DNA from 2 places in the Paenibacillus sp. FSL R5-0810 genome. Region 1 is predicted to be linked to the other one. Evidence: predicted binding sites of a transcription regulator. Region 1 holds the regulator's gene; the other holds the start of a gene.
What was found. Region 1 encodes CtsR, which represses protease genes until heat stress. Its sites were predicted from a motif close to ATGGTCAATAAAGGTCAAACA; they were not measured.

Region 1 (7,191 bases):
ATCGAGCCGGGAACGATCAGCTCCGATATTTACCGGGGAAACCGGATCAATGGCCCCGTATACAGCTTGGCAAGCGTGATGACCAAATTTTTATATCTCGGCTACAGTCTGCAGGAAGTCATCTCTGCCGTCACGGTCAAGGCGGCGGCTTGGCTGAAACGGCCGGAGCTCGGCCGAATTCATGTGGGCGATGCGGCCCACCTCACATTGTTTGCGGTTCGGCAGGGGCCGCAGAGCTTGACCGATTCCGAGGGAGAGACGCGCATTGCCGACCGTTATATCGAACCTAAAGGAGTGGTAGTCAATGGATCATTCACTGCATGCTAAATACGGACTCAAGCGAGTTGTCAATGCCAGCGGCCGCATGAGCATACTCGGAGTGTCGGCACCAACGGATACCGTCATGGAAGCCATGCGGATCGGCGGTCAGAGCTACGTCGAAATAGCGGACCTGGTAGACAAGGCAGGCGATTATATCGCCCGCATTCTCGGCTCCGAAGCCGCCGTCGTCGTGAACTCGGCATCAAGCGGCATCGCCTTGTCGGTAGCGGGCATCGTGACGGAGGGCCAGCGGAGACGGAGCGACAGACTCCATCAAGAGCCGATCGCGAAGAATGAGATCATCATGTTCAAAGGACATAACGTCCAGTACGGGGCACCGGTCGAAACGATGGTTTATCTGGGCGGCGGCAAGGTGGTCGAGGTCGGGTATGCCAATGAAGGACGCAAAGAGCATATCGAGGAAGCGATTAATGAGCGCACCGCGGCGATTTTGTATGTGAAGTCGCACCACTGCGTTCAGAAAAACATGATTTCCGTCGAGGAAGCGGCCGAAGTCGCCAGAGCCCATGGTATCCCGCTTATCGTCGATGCGGCGGCAGAGGAGGATATCCAGAAGTATGTGAAATACGGGGATCTGGCCATCTACAGCGGCTCCAAAGCAATCGAAGGCCCGACCTCCGGCATCGTCGGCGGCAAACGCCAATACGTCGAGTGGGTCAAGGCGCAGCTTCATGGTATCGGACGAAGCATGAAGGTAGGCAAGGAGACAACGTTCGGCTTGCTTCAGGCACTTGATGAGTATATGGTGAAGGAAGATAAGAGCGCGCAGGAGAAGGCTGCGCTGGAGGAGCTTAAGACGCTGTCCAGCCTGCCGGGCATCGACGTGGCCATCGTGCAGGATGAGGCCGGCCGAGCGATCTTCCGTGGACGGGTCAAAGTGGATGAGCAGGCAGCGGGCATCAGCGCCAAGGCGATGAATGATCAGCTACGGGAAGGCGAGATCGCCGTATACACCCGGGACTACGGTGTACGTCAGGGATATTTCGATATTGATCCACGCTCGCTCGCCGGCGATGATCTGCAGGTCATCATAACAAGAATTCAGCAGATTGCAGGGGGAAAATAACATGTCGAACATGGAGAAACGATTATATAAAAACCGCACGGCATTGAATGTGCTGGCAGGCAGCATCCAGAATGCCAAAGACGTCTTTGAAGCAGCGGAAGGGCATGTCCTGGTCGGCGTGCTTTCGAAAAATTACCCGAGCGCGCAGGAAGCGGTCATTGCCATGAAGGAGTACGGCGCGGCGATTGAGGATGCCGTGTCGATCGGGCTAGGCGCAGGCGACAACCGCCAGGCGGCCGTCGTGGCGGAAATCGTGAAGAGCTACCCTGGAACTCACATCAATCAGGTGTTCCCGGCAGTCGGCGCGACGCGCGCCAATCTGAACGGTCAGGACGGCTGGATCAACAGCCTTGTTTCCCCGTCCGGCCAAGCAGGCTACGTTAATATTTCGACGGGGCCGGCGAGTGCGGCGGGTACGGACAAAGCGATCGTTCCCGTGAAGGCGGCGATTGCCCTGGTACGCGACATGGGCGGCAATGCGCTTAAATACTTCCCGATGCAAGGCTTGAAGCTGGAAGAGGAATACCGGGCAGTGGCCAAGGCGTGTGCGGAAGAGGATTTCGCCCTCGAGCCGACGGGCGGGATCGACAAAGACAATTTCGAAGCGATCGTCCGGATCGCGCTGGAAGCCGGCGTGCGCCAGGTGATCCCGCATGTATACTCCTCGATCATCGATTCGGCGAGCGGCGATACGATTGTCAGCGATGTGCAGGAGCTTCATCAGACGTTAAAAGCGTTGGTTGATCAATATGCCTAAGGTGATTGCGGCATTCGGCGAGGTCATGATGCGGCTGCAGGTGCCGGGCTATGCCTCCTTGGCGCAAGAGAGCAGCCTGAACTATTCCTTCTCGGGGACCGGCGTTAATATCGCTTCGGCCCTTGGAAGGCTTGGGCATGCCGGTTATTTGGTCAGTACGCTGCCGGATAACCCGCTCGGCGATGCGGCGATTGCGTATCTACGCAAGCTGGGAATCGACACCTCCTTCATTAGCCGCGGCGGCAAGTACGTCGGCATGTATTTTTTGGAGAATGGCTTTGGCGTTCGGCCCGGACGGGTCACTTATACGGACCGGCTGGGGAGCAGTTTTAATACGGCGGACCCTGCGATGTATGATTTTTCGGCGATTGCCCGGAGCATCGATGTGATCCACTTTTGCGGAATCACGCTTTCCATGAACGAGAATGTCCGGGGGCAGATGAAGACCTTGGCCCGGGAAGTGAAGGCTAACGGCGGCACGGTGGTGTTCGACTGCAACTACCGGCCATCCCTGTGGGGCGCGGACGGCTATGCTTTTGCCAAGCCGCATTATGAGGAGATGCTGTCCCTTGCGGATATCGTCTTCATGAATGAGAAGGATGCGCTTTATATTCTCGGGATGGAAACGAAGCGGGAAGACCGGGCGGAGCAGCTCGGGGAGCTGATACCGAAGGTAGCGGAGACGTACGGCATTTCCGCCCTTTCCGGCACCCACCGCCATATTAATGGAGACAATACCCATTCCCTGAAGGGATATTTGTATAAGGATGGAGCTTTTCATTTTTCGAGAACGTTGACCTTCTCCGTTTATGATCGGATCGGAGCGGGGGATGCTTATGCCAGCGGCGTGATCCATGGCCTGCTGCAGGGATATGATCCTGTACAGACCGTTGAATTCGCGGCAGCGGCAGCCATGCTGGCCCACACGGTACCTGGAGATACGCCGACAGCAGGAGAGCTTGACATTCTGCGAGCAATGGGTGATCATAGGTCGGATGTGGAAAGGTAAGGTGAACGAACGTATGTCGATCACGCGTAAGAACGGTCCGCTGTATCTTCAGATCAAGAAGATCATCAAGGACCGGATCCTGCATGGGGTGTATCCTTTGGGAACCCATATTCCTTCTGAGCCGCAGCTGGAGCAGGAATTCAACGTCAGCAAGATGACCGTGCGCAATGCGATTCAGGAGCTGCACCAGGAGGGCTATGTCGAGAAACGCAGCGGGGTAGGGACGATTGTAACCCGCAACACCTCGTTCTCGAAGCTTTCCAAGGGCAAGCTGTTTACCGAGATTCTGGTCGAGGAAGGGCATCAGATTCAGAAGCGCCATCTGAAGACCGAATGGGTGTTTCACGAGCCGGATAGCGAGATGTATGAAAAATTCGGCGAAAAATGCCTTCGCATCGAGCGGTTGTACCTGCTGGACGGGCAGCCCTACATTCACTATACGCATTATGTTTCGCCGCTTGTCGATATGGGAGGGGATTTTGGGCCTGGCGAGCTCCCTTCCCTTTATGACCGGATTGAAGAAAGCCAGATTACGCTGGAGAATTTCCGTGACCGTTTTCTGGCGGCCGTAGCGGATGAAGAGATGGCGGGTCTGCTTGGCGTCAGCCCGGGCACGCCGCTTCTCAAGCGGCTAAGATCCTCTTACGACGGTGCGGGGACGATTATTGAATACAGTATTGGTTATTACAATACAGAGCTTCAGCATTATTTAATCAGCTACGACGCGTAAAGACAGGGCGCAGCGGGAAGGCTCGAAAGGAATAAAGTCAGGGAAGAGCAGCCTTATGGCCGGGGAACCGGGACAGGCTGCTTTTTTCTATAGCCTCGAGTTGCGGGCGCGCGTTGTGGGGATTAAGGGCAGGCTTGGAAGGCGCTCGAAGAGGCAAAATTCCTGCGGGGCTGTGGCTATAAGGGTGAGAAAAAATGGGCAGACTACGAATAACAGACCGGCGCGAAAATTTTGTGGCCCCCCCTTGGCAAATTTTAAAGTTATGCTATAATGAGATTAAAGTCAAAGAAAGTCAAAGTCAACGGGCAGGGTTCGCTGATTTTGATTATGGTTAAAATTTAAAGGTATGACTCTGTGCGGACGTGTAAGATCACAATCCGTCTTATCGTTTCAAACAGTGGAGGATGAACAGACCATGCGTAATATCTCTGATATTATCGAACAATACCTCAAGAGCATTTTGCAGGAAAGCCCGGAGGGAACCGTTGAAATTCAACGGAACGATCTGGCGGAGCAGTTCTCCTGCGTTCCTTCCCAGATCAACTATGTCATCAGCACCAGATTTACGCTGGAGAAGGGCTTTCTCGTCGAGAGCAAGCGCGGAGGCGGCGGTTATATCCGCATCCAGCGGATCGAGCTTCCCCAGCATTCCGCACTCCACCAGCATCTGCATCATACGATCGGCAGCCGGATCGACCAGACGGTCGCGGAAGGGCTGATCTACCAGCTGGAGGAGTCAAGGTTCTTGAACAAACGAGAGGCCAGCTTGATGCGGGCCGCCATTTCGAGGGATTGCCTCAATGTGAAGCTTCCTTACCGGGATGAGCTCCGTGCGAGAATCATGAAGGCCATGCTTATTGCTTTGTTAGGTAAGTGAGTCTGTGTAAGGAGGGCATGGAGTATGATATGCCAGGAATGTGGTAAACGACCAGCGACATTGCATTTTACGAAAATCGTGAATGGCGAGAAGACCGAATTTCATTTTTGTGAATCTTGTGCCCGTGAAAAAGGGGAATTGATCCCCGGGACGTCGAATGGTTTTTCTATACACAGTTTGCTGTCAGGGCTCCTGGATCTGGATCCTTCCGGCAAGGGCCAGAATGCGGGAGCCAAGCCGGCGCAGACACTGCGCTGCGAGGAATGCGGCATGACGTATTCCCAATTCAGCAAGCTTGGCCGTTTCGGCTGCAGCTCGTGTTATAAATATTTCTCGGATCGCCTGGATCCGCTGTTCAAGCGAGTGCATGGCAATACGTCCCATGTCGGCAAGGTGCCGAAGCGGACCGGCGGTGTCATTCAGCTCAAGCGCAAGATTGAGGAGCTGAAGAAGGAGCTTCAGTTCCGGATCGTGCAGGAGGAGTTTGAAACGGCCGCCGAGATTCGGGACCGGATCCGCGAGCTTGAGCGAAATATCGCCCAAGGATGAGGAACTTATGATGATGCACTTTTAGCTAGGAGGAATGCGTGATGTCTAATCACCGGTTTACCGATACGGCGCTGAGCGAATGGATGCGCGGGAATGGTCAGGATTCCGACATTGTCATCAGCACCCGTGTCAGGGTGGCGCGCAATCTGCAGCAGCTTCCTTTCCCGCTGCTGGCGACGAATCAGCAGTCGAGCGAAGTGCTAGAGCGCCTGATCAGCGTCATCAAGGATAGGGAGCGGCTGAACGATTTCGGGGAGCTGCATGTTATCAAATTGAGCGATATTGACGATTTGGATAAACGGGTGCTTGTCGAGAAGCATCTGATCAGTCCCAATCTGGCCAATGAATCCCGAAACGGCGCTGTCATTTTGACAGAGGACGAATCCGTCAGCATCATGATCAATGAAGAGGATCATCTACGCATACAGTGTTTATATCCGGGCTTTCAGGTTAGAGAAGCTTGGGAGCGGGCGACGGCGCTGGACGATATTTTCGAAGCGCATGTCGATTATGCCTTTGATGACAAGCGGGGATACCTGACCAGCTGTCCGACGAACGTCGGAACCGGCCTCCGTGCCTCGGTTATGATGCATCTGCCGGCGCTGGTGATGACCCAGCAGATCAACCGGATTCTCTCGGCCGTGTCTCAGGTGGGCTTGACCGTTCGGGGCATTTACGGCGAGGGCAGCGAAGCTGTGGGCAATCTGTTCCAGATCTCCAACCAGATTACGCTTGGCCAGACCGAAGCCGAGATTATTGAAAATCTTCACAGTGTCGCCCTGCAGATCATTGAGCATGAGAAGAACGCCAGACAGCGTCTTCTTAATGAATCCAAGCTGCGGATCACGGACCGGGTGATGCGCTCCTATGGCATACTGTCCTACGCGGCGGTTATGGATTCCAAGGAAGCGGCGCAGCGGCTGTCCGATGTCCGTCTCGGTGTGGATCTGGGATTGCTTGAAGGTCCGGCCAGCTCGGTGATGAATGAGCTTAATGTGAAGACGCAGCCGGGCTTCCTGCAAAAGACGTTCGGGGAGAGCATGAATCCTTCGGAACGCGATATGTACAGAGCCAAGCTCATCAGGGAAACGCTGGCTGCGAAGCCGTAGATGAACTTTTGATTAAGAGACAGGAATCTAGGGCTTTCAGGAAGAATATTTCTTGACCCGGGATAAAAATGCCAGGGTTCGGTTAATGGAATATAACCGTTGTTTCTTTTAATAGGCGAATCGGGCAGCGTCGCGACCCTTCGGGGCGGCGATACACCGAAATTCGTGAGGGTAAATATACATGAAACGTGGAGGTGCAATATTATGATGTTTGGCAGATTTACGGAACGTGCTCAGAAGGTGCTTGCATTGGCTCAAGAAGAAGCCGTGCGTCTGGGACATAACAATATCGGAACAGAGCATATTTTACTCGGACTCATCCGCGAAGGAGACGGCATTGCGGCTAAAGCGCTGATCGGCCTCGGGCTTGGTCTTGAGAAAATCCAAGACGAAGTAGAGACCTTGATCGGACGCGGCCAAGAGCAGCCAACCAATATTGCCTACACGCCGCGGGCAAAGAAGGTTATTGAGCTTTCCATGGATGAAGCCCGCAAGCTGGGGCACACCTACGTTGGAACAGAACATATTTTGCTTGGATTGATTCGCGAGGGCGAAGGCGTGGCAGCACGCGTGCTGAACAATCTGGGCATCAGCCTGAACAAGGCGCGCCAGCAGGTGCTGCAGCTGCTCGGCAGCAGCGAGGCGGTATCGAGCCACCACGGCACGCCGCAAAACGTAAGCACGCCTACGCTGGACAGCTTGGCCCGCGATTTGACCGCGATTGCCAAGGAAGGCAACCTGGATCCGGTCAT
Region 2 (7,191 bases), 950 kb from region 1:
GTACTCCATCGTCTACACGTCCGGTGTGACGGGGATTGCTTACAACAAGAAGTACGTGAAGGATGAGATCAACAGCTGGGAAGATTTGTGGAATCCGGAATACAAGGGCAAAGTGCTGCTTCTGGACGACAACCGTGAAATGATCGGCATGGCGCTGAAGAAGCAAGGGAAATCCAACAGCACGACGGATGAAGCCGAGATTAACGCTGCGGCCCTGGACCTTAAGACGCTGCTGCCGAACGTCCTTGCCTTCGACACGGATAACATCAAGCAGAAGATGATTCAAGAGGAAGGCTGGATTGCAACGGTATGGTCCGGTGACGCTGCATTCATCGCGGAAGAAAATCCGGATGTGGCGTATGTGGTGCCGGAGGAGGGCGCAACGATCTTCTCGGATAACTATGCAATTCCGAAGGGCGCGAAGAACAAGGAGCTGGCGGAGAAATTTATCAATTTCATGCTGGAGCCTGAAGTCAGCGCGAAGAACTACGAATATATCGGATACAGCAATCCGAATACGAAAGCGATGGAATTCCACAGCGAGGACTATCGCAGCAACACCATGATCAACTTGACCGACGAGGAGCTGGGCCGCACGGAATGGCTCGATAACGTCGGAGAAGCTCTCCAGATCTATGATCGCTTGTGGACCGAGCTGAAGAGCGGACGATAGAGAATTGGTGCTTTAGCACCTTTTTTATAAGCCTTGCCCATAGGGGCAGGGCTTTTTTTATTGCGGCTTTAGCCAGTTGAGCTCGCGAAGCGTGCGAAACAAAAAACCACCCGCTATGCGGGTGGAGAGATCGAGGTTTGACCAACAAGACCATTCCGATAAAATTGAGATGTTCAGGCTCAATAATGAAAGGAATGGTCTTAGATGGCAAACAAGAGCTATAGTTTAGCTCACACGAAGTGGATGTGCAAGTACCACATTGTGTTCACCCCGAAGTATAGACGGAAAGAGATTTATAATCAAGTGAGGAAAGACTTAATCGAAATATTCAAACGATTATGTAAATACAAGGGAGTGGAGATAATCGAAGGTCACATGATGCCCGATCATGTACATATGTTGGTAGCAATTCCCCCAAAAATCTCAGTATCATCATTTATGGGATACCTGAAGGGGAAAAGCTCACTCATGATATTCGAGAAGCATGCTAGCTTGAAGTATAAATATGGTAATCGAAAATTCTGGGCGGAGGGATACTACGTCAGCACAGTGGGCTTGAATGAAGCCACCGTGGCAAAATATATCCGTGAGCAAGAAGCACATGACCAAGCAATTGATAAACTGAGTGTGAAAGAGTATGAAGACCCATTCAGCAAAAACAGTAACAAGAAGAAGTAAACCAGTTTAACTGGTAAGTGAAAGTGACAAATTACACTGAGCCTGAGCAATTTTATTGTCAGGCTAGCGTCTTTAGGCGCAGTTTGGCAACAAGGGGTTATACCCCAAGAGCAAACCACCCGTTTGACGGGTGGTTCTGATTGGAATGGGGATCATGACGGAGGAGCAGCGGTCTATGAGATATGCCAAAGATTTTGAATGTTATAGAACCAGCTGAAGTGGTAAGACACTATAAAGAGATACGGTTCGCAGATCGATCAGGTGAAGGAAGCAGCCCGTTCATAAGTTTTGGTCAAATATGGGGAAATAAGACTATAAGACTATATTCTTCATGTAGTTCCTATAGCATGGAATCAAAATTGTCATTCACTTGTTACCAAACGGTGGTCCGGATTTTTTATAATGAATGAGGGTAATAAACAACTATGGCAACTTAAATTGGAAAAGGTGGAACTAATATGAATTCCAAATTTCGCGTATGCGCAACAATTATTGCAACTGGCGTCCTGCTCGGAAGTCTTGGCTTGAACGGACAGGTCATCGATGCAAGCCCCTCGAAGCCCTCTGTTTCCGCCAGCCACAACGTAGCGAAGAAGAATGAAGTGACATTGAAATGGAACGGCAAGACCCTATCCCAGAAGGGAGTCCTTCTGCACGGAGTTACTTATATCCCTGCAACCGTACTCCGGGATGCGGCGGGAATGCCCCTGAAATATGATTCGAAAAACCGTACGTATACCCTGAACGCCGGCTATCATCAACTAAGTGCCGTTGTGTATGATTCGAAGGAAATCGGCTTGTTGGTCAACGGCCTCTATGCCGGAGAGCCTGGGGGTCAAATCCTCAACGGACGGCTCTATCTGCCGTTCAAGACGGTCAGCGAATACTTAGGGATCCAGGGACAATGGAGTCCGTCCTCGAAGACGCTCAGCTTGACGAAGAAGCAGAGCGATCTAACGATCAAATCGGAAACGTTGAAGAAGACGATCCAGGGCGTGGAAGCTGCTGTGAGTTATCCGGTTGTCAGCGGCCTAAGCAATGGCGAGGCCCAAACTCAAATCAACAGCGTATTGAAAAAGCATGCGGAAAGCGTGATCGCCCGCGCAGAGGAAAGCATCAAGGAGCTTCCTCCGGGTGAAGACAGCTTCCCTTATGCCTTCGAAGGCAATTTTGTGGTCCACTACAACAAGGACGGCTTGCTGAGTGTTACGGCGCATGATTATTCCTATCTCGGCGGCGCGCACGGCATGACCTTCAAGAACAGCTTCACGTTCTCCCTGAAGGATGGAAAGCTGCTGAAGCTTGGCGATTTCATCGACCTGAAGGGCAAGAAGAAGAAGCTCGACAACCGCGTCTTGAGCGAGTTGAAGAAGGGCGGGGGCTACCTTGGCGGATTCGAAGGAGTTCCGGAAGATGCGGAATTCTATCTGAAGGATAACGCCGTGGTCCTGTACTTCCAGCTGTATGAATACACGGCTTATGCCTACGGCTTCCCTGAATTTGAATTGAAGCTGAAGGAATGGAAATAAGGATGGGAACCGCAGGTTCTGAACCATGGGATAACTGAATCCTAGGGGGCGCGAGGCCTGTGACCGTTTGATACACTGTGATGTAAAGATGCAACAATGTGCCGGAATACAAAAAGAAATCCCTTGGATCGCAGCCTGAGGTTAACTTCAGGCCTAGCGGCCAAGGGATTTTTGTATGCGTAGGGCATGGCGGAGGGGTCTGCATCACAGTTGGGTATAGCTAATCAGACGGATATGGGCATTCACAAGCTCATGAACCAATTACGAATCCATCCTGAAGGGATCCGATGGAATCTCATGTTGCTTGTTGAGGATCCCTCCGTCTGAAGCGGGAATGTCCAATTCCGTAACCAATTATACCGGCTCCCCAACCAACGGCCGCATGGACAAGAGGATAAACCGTCTCCTCCGAGTGACCGGTGTAGTGGACGAGCCCGTAAAGGGGGACGGCGTAGAGAAGGACGAATGGAATGAGAACGACGTAGAGCTTCAGCAAGTAGCCGACGACCATGAAGAACACGCCGACGAGCCAATAAGCCGAGAACCAGCGGGGGTAGAATGTCTGATTGGTATACCCCATCACAAAACCGGAGAACAGAAGCAGAAGGACAAGAACAATGGAGGCAACTCCATGAATTGCATGCGGATCGGCGCCGGAAACGGCACGCTCCAGGTTCATGATCAGAAACGGAAGATGGACGAGCACGAGCATGAAAACAAAGGATATTTTAGAGCCGATCATAAGGACCTCCCTGTATATTAGGAATCAACAATGCAATTATACCAGAAATAACCATTGGGGTTGGTCACTATGTTCTATACAGACATAAGAAAAAAGGCATGCACCTTTACGTGTGCATGCCTTTTGCATGTATTGCTTCTTATAGTCCTTGCGAAGGCGTCTTCTCCAACACTTGGTCGACGAGACCGTATTCTTTGGCTTCTTCAGCCGTCATGAAGTAGTCGCGGTCGGTATCCTTCTCGATCCGCTCCAGCGGTTGGCCGGTGCGCTCGGCAAGAATACGGTTCAGCTTGTCGCGCATCTTCAGAATGCGGCGTGCCCGGATTTCGATATCCGTTGCTTGACCTTGTGCGCCGCCAAGCGGCTGGTGAATCATGATTTCGCTGTTCGGCAGCGCGTAGCGCTTGCCCTTAGCGCCTGCATTCAGCAGGAATGCACCCATGGAGGCGGCCATACCGACACAGATGGTCGAGACGTCCGGCTTGATGAATTGCATCGTATCGAATATTGCCATCCCCGCGGTGATCGAACCGCCAGGGCTATTGATGTAAAGGTGAATATCCTTCTCCGGATCCTCTGCCGACAAGAACAGCATTTGGGCAATGATGGAATTGGCGACCACGTCATTGACGTCGGAGCCGAGGAAGATTATGCGGTCTTTCAGCAATCTGGAATAGATGTCGTATGCCCGCTCGCCGCGGTTGCTTTGTTCAACGACCATAGGTATAAAACTCACGTGAAAAACCTCCTCATTAAGTGCATCACTAATAAATACTGTTACCGTATTACCCACATGATAAACAATTTTAATCAAAAAGTCAAAGATAGTCAAACTATTGGGCAAAAAAAAGAGCCGTCATGGGCACTTTCGGGTAATTCATATATGAGAAAATTTAAAGATGGCGCGCCCGCGAGGAATCGAACCTCGATCTCAGGCTCCGGAGGCCTACGTCATATCCATTGGACCACGGGCGCATATAAAAAATCAGCAACGAAGATGATTATACCCTATCTAATAGAAAAACACAAGAGCGGATAAAACATTGTTTTGATATATAGAGAGGTTTCGATTTGGCCATAATGTATAAGAATGATGGTTGCAGAGAAATATACGTTCGGACACTTGCAACCTGCATCATTATTGGTTAGAATAGGGGTGGGACTTAAAAGGTTATCCTGGGACATTTTACGTCCAACCGATAGAAGAGCCGAGACGAAAGTTTGCAGGAGTGGAATGCATGCGTAACCTATTAGAAATACAAGAGCAGCTTCTGCCCGATTTGATGGACACCTTTAAACGAAGGTACACGATCCTCCATCAGATCAAGCTGTCCGGGCTGGTCGGCCGACGAACGCTGGCGTCATCCTTATCGATGACGGAACGGGTTCTGCGGGCTGAAACCGATCTTCTGAAAGCGCAGGGACTGATCGAGATTGAGACGCTCGGTATGCGGATCAGCCATGCAGGACTGTGTCTGCTCGAAGAACTGGAGCCGCTCATGAAGGATTTGTTCGGGCTGGTCGAGCTTGAGGAGAAGATCAAGAAGGCCTACGGACTCCGCAAGGTTGTCGTCATTCCCGGTGACAGTGAATCCTCTCCGGAAGTGAAGCGCGAGCTCGGACGTGCCGGAGCAAGAACACTGCTAAGCTTCGTCGAGAACGGCGATACGATCGCCGTCACGGGTGGATCCACGCTCGCCGAAGTCGCGGAGCAGATGTCACCGCTTGCGGCAGGGCCTCTGAAAGGCACATGGTTTGTGCCCGCACGCGGCGGTCTCGGAGAGAGCATGGAAATTCAGGCCAACACGATTGCTTCCAAGATGGCAAAGCGCGTGGGTGCCGAATATCGTCTGCTGCACGTGCCTGATCTCCTTAGCGAGGATGCCTATCAATCCCTAGTGCAGGATCAGCACATCCAGGAGATTGTGGATGTCATCCGACGTTCCCGGATCATTATCCACGGGATCGGCGACGCGATGGAAATGGCCAGAAGACGCAAGCTGGACGAGGACTCGATCCGCAGCCTCCAGCAGGATGGGGCGATTGCCGAATCCTTCGGATACTACTTCAGCGAGGAAGGCGCGGTTGTCCACAAGATGCTGACTCTCGGGCTCCGGCTGGAGGACATCATGCAGACGGAGACGATCATTGGCATTGCCGGCGGCCGAAGCAAAGGCAAAGCGATTCATGCCGTGCTGAAATTCGGGCACGAGGATATCCTCGTTACGGATGAGGCGGCTGCGCTGGAGGTAGAGAAGGAGATCGATGCAGCGGCATCGTAACCTTAAGGTCCGGCAAGCATACAGGTGCAAGGCCTCGTTATTCTTTATCCCGTTGTCTTGATCGGCTTAACGGTCGGTCTTGAATATATTAATTTTACAAATATGGAGGGAACTACTCATGGTTAAAGTAGGTATTAACGGTTTTGGACGTATTGGACGCAACGTGTTCCGTGCTGCGCTGAACAACAGCGAAGTAGAAATCGTTGCAATCAACGATTTGACGGACGTAAGCACGCTGGCTCACCTTTTGAAATATGACACGACTCACGGAAGACTGAATGCAACCGTTGAAGCTAAAGAAGGCGCACTGGTTGTAAACGGCCGTGAGATCAAAGTATTTGCTGAGCGCAACCCTGAAGCATTGCCTTGGGCTGAGTACGGCGTAGAAATCGTTGTTGAGTCCACGGGTATCTTCACAGCGAAAGAGAAAGCTTCCGCTCACCTGAAAGGCGGCGCTAAGAAAGTTATTATCTCCGCTCCAGCTACGGACGAGGATATCACTATCGTTATGGGCGTTAACGAAGAGAAATACGATGCTGCTAACCACACCATCATCTCCAACGCTTCTTGTACAACCAACTGCTTGGCTCCATTCGCTAAAGTTCTCGACGAGAAGTTCGGCATCGTGAAAGGTATGATGACTACCGTTCACTCCTACACGAACGACCAGCAAGTGCTTGACCTTCCGCACAAAGACCTGCGTCGTGCTCGTGCAGCTGCAGAGAACATCATTCCTTCCACAACAGGTGCTGCTAAAGCGGTTAGCCTGGTTCTGCCGCAATTGAAAGGCAAGCTGAACGGTATGGCAATGCGCGTACCTACGAAGAACGTTTCCGTAACGGACCTCGTTGTTGAGCTGTCCAAGAACGTTACGCAAGAAGAAGTTAACGCAGCGCTGAAAGCAGCTGCTGAGGGTCCATTGAAAGGCATCCTGAACTACTCCGACGAGCCGCTCGTATCGAGCGACTACAATGGCGATCCTGCTTCTTCCACGATCGACGCGCTCTCCACAATGGTTGTTGGCGACAACATGGTTAAAGTTGTTTCCTGGTATGACAACGAGTGGGGCTATTCCAACCGTGTCGTTGACCTCGCTGCTTACATCGCAAGCAAAGGTCTGTAATTGATCCAGCCAACCAATCGAAGAGGAGTTCCGTTTACGGGCCTCCTCTTTGGTTCATGGTTTTAACCTGTTTTCATGCCAGAGTACTGGGAAGTAGCGAGAGAAGCCGGCTCTGGCGGGCGATTAGAGAGAGAAACGAGAGCAGCGGCATGCTGCCCGGCGAG

Region 2: the regulator CtsR is predicted to act here: its motif matches at 4,437-4,457, upstream of clpP (ATP-dependent Clp endopeptidase proteolytic subunit ClpP).

Annotation. Positions count from the first base shown of each region.
Region 1 covers NZ_JBBOCF010000001.1:5,870,479-5,877,669, forward strand. Annotated here, with positions in the region: gene MKX76_RS25850 (amidohydrolase/deacetylase family metallohydrolase) at 1-327, shown strand, start outside; gene MKX76_RS25855 (DgaE family pyridoxal phosphate-dependent ammonia lyase) at 305-1,408, shown strand; gene dagF (2-dehydro-3-deoxy-phosphogluconate aldolase) at 1,410-2,165, shown strand; gene MKX76_RS25865 (PfkB family carbohydrate kinase) at 2,158-3,174, shown strand; gene MKX76_RS25870 (GntR family transcriptional regulator) at 3,188-3,904, shown strand; gene MKX76_RS25875 (CtsR family transcriptional regulator) at 4,320-4,781, shown strand; gene MKX76_RS25880 (UvrB/UvrC motif-containing protein) at 4,806-5,330, shown strand; gene MKX76_RS25885 (protein arginine kinase) at 5,372-6,439, shown strand; gene clpC (ATP-dependent protease ATP-binding subunit ClpC) at 6,644-7,191, shown strand, end outside.
Region 2 covers NZ_JBBOCF010000001.1:4,916,135-4,923,325, reverse strand. Annotated here, with positions in the region: gene MKX76_RS21810 (ABC transporter substrate-binding protein) at 1-673, shown strand, start outside; gene tnpA (IS200/IS605 family transposase) at 878-1,351, shown strand; gene MKX76_RS21800 (PdaC/SigV domain-containing protein) at 1,810-2,880, shown strand; gene MKX76_RS21795 (hypothetical protein) at 3,176-3,622, opposite strand; gene clpP (ATP-dependent Clp endopeptidase proteolytic subunit ClpP) at 3,762-4,358, opposite strand; tRNA gene MKX76_RS21785 (tRNA-Arg) at 4,523-4,597, opposite strand; gene MKX76_RS21780 (sugar-binding transcriptional regulator) at 4,861-5,904, shown strand; gene gap (type I glyceraldehyde-3-phosphate dehydrogenase) at 6,023-7,027, shown strand.